3 regions of the Tenacibaculum sp. IMCC1 genome follow, and region 1 is predicted to be linked to each of the others. Evidence: riboswitches for the same ligand, from Rfam matches in the RefSeq annotation. Region 1 holds a riboswitch; each other region holds the start of a gene.
What was found. Region 1 has a riboswitch for cobalamin ahead of ACXIHB_RS06685 (hypothetical protein). Riboswitches for the same ligand answer to the same signal wherever they lie in the genome.

Region 1 (2,244 bases):
CTATGAACAGCGGCTTCTAAAGCATCGCGAACTTCATCTATGGAGGTCTTATTGTCTTTCACAGCTTCGTATTCCATCCAATCACGAGAATACCATTTTTGTAATCCGTCTTCACGCGTATAATAGTGTCCTGGAGGAAAAATTTCGATTTTGTTACAAACTCCTTCTAGCGCTTTTAACTCAGAGGCCACATAAAAAGTTCCGTGTTTATCCCATCCCATGTATAAAGGGATAATTCCCATATGGTCACGAGCTACTAAATATTCATCTGTAATTGAATCGTACACAGCAAAACCAAAAATCCCGTTTAAATCATCTAAAAACTCAACTCCCTTTTCTTTGTATAAAGCTAAGATAACCTCACAATCAGATTTAGTTAAAAACTCATGTTGTTCCTTAAGTTGTTTTCTTATTTCTTTATGATTATATATTTCTCCATTAGCAGCTAAGACAAATCTACGGTCATGGCTAAATAGAGGTTGTTGTCCAGAGGCAGGATCAACAATTGCTAGTCGCTCATGTGCCATAATTGTTTTTTCATCGCTATAAATTCCACTCCAGTCTGGACCTCTATGGCGAACTTTCTTAGCCATTTCTAATAATTGAGGTCTTAATTTATCTGAAGATTGTTTTAAATCAAACGCACATACAATTCCACACATAATTTTAATTTTATTGTTTATTATAATGCAAATAACTGAATGATGTTTTTATTTTTAAACAATTATGCTTTTTTTGGTTATATATTGTAACTTTAAAAGTTGAAAAACATATTTTAATTAACTTTAATTTGCGTTTTAAGCTATTATTATTCTACTTTTTAATTATTCTTATAACAATTATGAGAGTTTACTTTTATCGAAAAAGAAGGAAGTATAATTTTAACAGTAAAATTAGTGTTTCTTTCCTACGACTAAAATATATTTGCCGCGGTTTTTCTTTATTGTAAAGAAAATTAAAAGGGAATTAGGTGAGAATCCTAAACTGTACCCGCAACTGTAAACTTAGTCTATTAAAATTATAGATACTTGTTATTTCTTACGCCACTGTTTTTACGGGAAGGTAGTAGCAAGATGTTAGTCAGGAGACCTGCCAAAATTTAATTCATTGCTTTTCTTTCGGGTTAAAAGAAGAAGCAGTAAAGAACATTTGAAATATAATGTTTGTATTTTTTTGTTTTCAGAAACTTTAAATTTAATTATAATAATGATACGTAATTATAGTATTGTATTGGTATGTTTAATATCAGTTTTTTTTTCATGTTCAAGTGATTCAACGAAACAAGAACCAACTCCAATTTATGATAATTCTTTTATACTAAGTTATGAGGGGGACAAAACAGTGGTAGGGCACTTAGATGAAAGTCAAGTTTTTACCCCAAATATATATGAGTCTCTAAATAAAAATTCAATATCTTTTACAAACTTTGAAAATAGTTTATTCATAGTGTCTCAAGACGGACCTAATTTTGTTACAAAATTAAACTTAAAAGATCTTGCAGAAGAAGTAACAGTGACTACATCTAAGGTAAGTAGCCCTTCGTACTTGGCCATGTACTCAGAAACTGATGGAGTAATCATTTCTACTGGTGGAAGAGGAAGACGAAGAACATATGATTTATCGTTTTTTAATGTAAGTGAAGGAGTTAAAGATAAAATTGATGGAGTTTCTTCAAAAGTATTGTTTTCAAAATCAGGAGTATTGGTAGATGGAGAAAACATATTGATTGCTGACGATAAAGAGTTGAAAGTATTAAATATCAAAGATAAGTCAATAAAAACCACAGTAATATTTGATGATGTAATTTCAGGAATCTTAAAAGATAAAAACAATAAAATTTGGATAGGAACTGAGAAAAGAGTTGGAGATGCTAAGTTTGTAAGTTTGACAACTGATTATGGTATTGATGAAACGGTTACATTAATAGGAGTGAATTTGTATAAGAATAGTATGCTTTCTGTAAGTGAATCAAGTAGTTATGTTTATTGGTCAGAAGTGTCAACAGGAGTGATTCACCGTTTTAACACAGAAACAAAAAAAGCAGAAGAATTTATTAATCCAACTACAGAAGGAATAATGCTTACAACTGTTATAAGAGAGCATCCTATTACAGAAAAAGTATATGTTTTAGGCGCAGAAGATTTTTTTGATACGGAAAAAAGTATACTTACTATATATAATGAAGATAAATCTGTTTTTAAAACTGTAAAAGGAATAGGTAACTCGCCAATAGATATTTTCTTC
Region 2 (2,244 bases), 810 kb from region 1:
CTCCTGAGATATAATATATCATGAAATCGTATTTTATATTGACACAAAGATTGGAAAGATTTTTAATAAAAAACAAATTAAAATAGAGAACTGTTTATTTTTGCTGAACTAAAACCACGAATTATGACAGTATCTTCTTTTATGCCAGCAGTAACCCAAATGATTTATGACATGGGCTTACAGAACTATTTAAACGGAATTACTTTTGAGTGTCCAGAAGTAGCTTTACAAGAAAAAGAAGTAGCTGTTCGATATAAGTTGGAAGGAAAAGTGTTAACGAGTAAAGAAATAACGGCTATTTTTTCTAAAACCAAGGCAGAAGGAAAGACCTTGTATTATGTGGATGAACCTGTTTTGGAAAGTATCGCACCCGACATTGTTTTTACACAAGATGTATGTGATGTTTGCCAGATAGATACAGAATCTGTGGCAAAATCGGCGTATAAATTGCCTAAGGTTCCAGAATTAATATCTATTACTCCCAATTCCTTAGAAGACGTTTTTGAGAATGCGTTAACTATTGCAAAAGCTATGAAGCAGGAAGCGGTAGGAGAGGCGTATGTGAGTGGATTGAAAAAACGTATTTATGATATTGTGGATGTACAACGTGAACACAGAATCCAGTCGAAAAGTGTGATGTTGTTAGAGTGGGTTGATCCGTTGTTTAACTGTGGGCACTGGATTCCTCATCAAATAGGTTTTGCTGGAGGAATTGATTTGTTATCGCATCCATCAGGAGATAGTATTGTAATTTCTTGGGATAAAATAGTAAAATACGATCCAGAGGTATTGATTATTGCTCCTTGCGGATACGGAATTGATAGAACACTTGAAGACATGAAGTTTTTAGAAGAGAGAGAAGAATGGACGTCTTTAAGAGCGGTAAAAAATAAACAAGTATATATTGCCGACTTTGCCATGTTTACACAATCTTCTGCTGGTACTTTGGTGGAAGGAATTGAATGTTTGGCAAAAATGATTCATCCAGCTTATTATACCCTTCCAGAAAACTTACAAACAAAATTCGCAAATTATCATGATTTGATGGTTGCTAATTTATAAGAATACTATACATTTGCCGTGATTTTTGGTTTTTCTTTAATCATCTGTTAAAGAGAATTAAAAGGGAATTCGGTGCAAAACCGAAGCTGTTCCCGCAACTGTAAGCTATTAAGCTTGTAACAAATACTCAAACCACTGTTTTTTTAATGGGAAGGTATGTTACAAGACGCAAGCCAGGAGACCTGCCAATTATTATAATTTAATTAAAACTTTCGGGATAAAAGTTTAATGTATAATGAAGAAAATAACAATAATATTTATACTGTTTTTTACAACTAATCTTTTTTCTCAAAAAGATACTATAACTGTAAATAAATTAAAAGAGGTAATAGTTAACGGGAAGAGAAATGTAGAAAAAAAACGCATTGCTACAAAAGAATTAAAGATTGGAGTTAAAGAACAAACAAAAAACCCTATCAACTTAACAAACCTTCTACGATATAATAGTCCAATAGCTTTTAGAGATTATGGAAATGGAGGTGTGAGTACCGCTCGTTTTAGAGGAACATCGGCTTCAAATACGTTGGTTTTATGGAATGGTATTCCCATTAATGCTGTAGGAAGCGGACAAACAGATTTTAATTCATTATCTGCAAGCTTGAATGATAATATCATTGTTCAAAGTGGAGGAAATAGTGCTGAATATGGTTCTGGTGCCATTGGTGGTACGGTACACTTGAAAGATGAATTGTTGTTTAAAGAGCATCAAAAATTTCAATTATTTACTTCTTACGGAAGTTACAATACAACGTCTAATTTTTTTAAAAGCTCAGTAGGAACAGATAAGTGGAGTATAAAATTAGCTTCTACGTTTAATTATTCCGATAATGATTACACATATATTGATGAGCGGTATAAAGATGATTATGGAAACCTACTAACTAATGAAAATGGTAATTACAAAAACTACGGAATTAATTTTGTCATAGGTTATAAGTTTAGTCCTGTAAACTCTTTAACATTTTATTCGACTGCTTACTACGGAAATCGTTTGTTTTCTGATGGATTGCCGAACCCGTCTGCTGGAAGTGAACGAAATGAAGATTTTAATCAAAGAAACTTACTACAGTGGAAATATGCATTTTCTTCTCAGTTTAAACAAGAACTAAACTTAGCTTACCTAACGCAGGAATATAGGTATTACGGAAATAAAGACGCTGAAAATTATAGATTTGGTAAATC
Region 3 (2,244 bases), 130 kb from region 1:
ATAAAGGTTTTTTCAGAACCTAACTTATCAGTGACTTTTTTTATTAGCTGTAATGACTTTTCAAAGTCATTTTTCCAAATGTTTCTTCCATCTACAACACCTAACGATAAGATTCTATTTTTAGGAAGAGTGTTCAATACATCATCTAGCTGTTCTTCGCAACGAACTAAGTCGATATGCAATGCGTCTATAAGAAGTGTATTAGCTAAAGAAAGATTATCTTTTAAACCTTCAAAATAAGTAGTAACTATAAACTTTAGTTTAGGAAACTTTTTTCTAATCTCATTATAGATAAATTGATAGGTTTCTTTGGCTTTTTCACTCAAATCTAATGCTAAAAAAGGTTCGTCAAACTGAATCCATTCTGCACCTTGTGTTTGAAGTTCTTGGAGAATTTCAATATACACAGGGAGTAGTTTTGGGGCTAAATCTAATTTATCAAAACCTTCTTCTTTTTCTTTACCTAAAAGAAGGTAGCTAACCAAACCAATAATTACAGGCTTAGCATTAATCCCTGCTTGTTTAGCTCCGACAAACTCATTAACAATTTTGTTAGAAAATAGTTTGAATTCCTGATTTTTATAAAATTCAGGAACGATATAATGGTAATTGGTGTCAAACCATTTAGTCATTTCCATAGCAGTGATATCAAGATCATCTTTTTGATATCCTCTTGCCATAGCAAAGTAAAGGTCAAGTTCAGAATTTGAAGTTTTTAACATTACTTCATTGTAACGTTTAGGAATAGCTCCAACAGTAAGCGTCATGTCTAACACCTGATCATAATAAGAAAAATCATTACAAGGAATAAGGTCTATGCCTGCTTCTTGTTGTGTTTTCCAATTTTGTTGACAGATATTTCTTCCTGTTTCAAGAAGTTCCTGTAAACTAGTTTTGCCTGACCAATATTGCTCGCAGGCTTTTTTGAGTTCTCTGTTGCTACCAATACGCGGATAGCCAAGAATGTGCGTTTGCATTTTCTTTTAAACTTTTATAATTAAACATTAATTTTAAAAGCTCTTTTAGATGCTTCGAAATGCTAAAAACGATAAGATGTTTGAGGAAAAATAATGACATACCAAAAAAGCACAGCATTTCATAAAGAAAGTGTGCGTTAAAAATATATCATCGGTATGACCCAAAAGCTTCAAATCGCGAAAGCATTGTCAATATCCGAATAGGCAGGTCTCCTGACTTATAACAGCTTTTATCATCCTTCCCGCTTTTGGCAGTGGATATACTAGGATAAAAACTTTTGGTGTGTTACTTACAGTTGCGCGACAGTTCGTGATTTGCACACGATTCCCTATTAATCTACAGTTAAGTAAAACCTTTTCGGTTGATGAAGTATGTAAAGAACTTATCGGGGTAAATGTATGTATTATTTTTTTAGAACTGGTAATAAAAAAAAGCACCAATAAATTGATGCTTATATTTGAAAAAGAAAATTTATAATTAATGTTTATTTTTTCCAGTTTTTAAGTTGATCCAAGTATAGATAGCTTTCAACAAATTTTCTATGTTCAGTATTTGTCATAATTTCGAGAAGTTCTAACGCTGAAATATAACTTGCTAAATTTCCGTTTGAAGATAAAAACTTACCGTCTTTAACAAAAGTCACCAAGCTGTCGTTTTGCACTTTTAAATTTGGGTAGTCTTTTTGTAGTTGCTCACCGCCGCCAATCCATGTTACAATTTTATGACCATCTGCTATACCAGATTTACCAATTAAATTAGCTCCAGCACAATTACTAACAGTGTATTGGGTTTCTTGATTTTTTGTTTTTATAAAATCTACAACTTTATTATTATGTACTTGTGCATACATGTCGTAAGCACTTGGTACAAACAAAGCCGTTAGTTTAGGACAGTTTTCAAAAGTATAGTCAGGAACAAAATGCATTCCTTCTTCAGTAGTAATGGGTTTAGCTGTTTCAGCAATAGCTACTACATTAAAAAGTTGTTTGCCATCTTTATCTGCTTTTCCAAATACATCTGACGTTGCTATAACTTCTCCTTGTAAAACCCCATTAAACATTAAAAGTCCAATAGTTGGTAAATTAGGATTAAATGGTTTTAGGTGTTTAGTTAGTGTGTCAGATGGAGATACAACTTGTTCAACTTCTTCTGTTTTTTTATTGGTTTTCGATTTTTCTGAATTACAACCAACAGTAATAATTGTAAAAAGTAGTATTACTACAATGCTTAAATTTTTCATGCGTATTTTATTTAGTATCTCTTTGA

Region 2: it holds a riboswitch for cobalamin, as region 1 does, so the genes downstream of both, ACXIHB_RS02995 (TonB-dependent receptor plug domain-containing protein) here and ACXIHB_RS06685 (hypothetical protein) in region 1, are expected to answer to the same signal.
Region 3: it holds a riboswitch for cobalamin, as region 1 does, so the genes downstream of both, metE (5-methyltetrahydropteroyltriglutamate--homocysteine S-methyltransferase) here and ACXIHB_RS06685 (hypothetical protein) in region 1, are expected to answer to the same signal.

Annotation. Positions count from the first base shown of each region.
Region 1 is NZ_CM142818.1:1,430,891-1,433,134, reverse strand. Features, by position in the region: gene asnB (asparagine synthase B) at 1-662, opposite strand, end outside; cobalamin riboswitch at 914-1,111, shown strand; gene ACXIHB_RS06685 (hypothetical protein) at 1,207-2,244, shown strand, end outside.
Region 2 is NZ_CM142818.1:623,542-625,785, reverse strand. Features, by position in the region: gene ACXIHB_RS03005 (bifunctional adenosylcobinamide kinase/adenosylcobinamide-phosphate guanylyltransferase) at 1-22, opposite strand, end outside; gene ACXIHB_RS03000 (ABC transporter substrate-binding protein) at 124-1,062, shown strand; cobalamin riboswitch at 1,072-1,266, shown strand; gene ACXIHB_RS02995 (TonB-dependent receptor plug domain-containing protein) at 1,298-2,244, shown strand, end outside.
Region 3 is NZ_CM142818.1:1,559,985-1,562,228, reverse strand. Features, by position in the region: gene metE (5-methyltetrahydropteroyltriglutamate--homocysteine S-methyltransferase) at 1-977, opposite strand, end outside; cobalamin riboswitch at 1,164-1,350, opposite strand; gene ACXIHB_RS07260 (DJ-1/PfpI family protein) at 1,463-2,218, opposite strand; gene ACXIHB_RS07255 (NAD(P)/FAD-dependent oxidoreductase) at 2,226-2,244, opposite strand, start outside.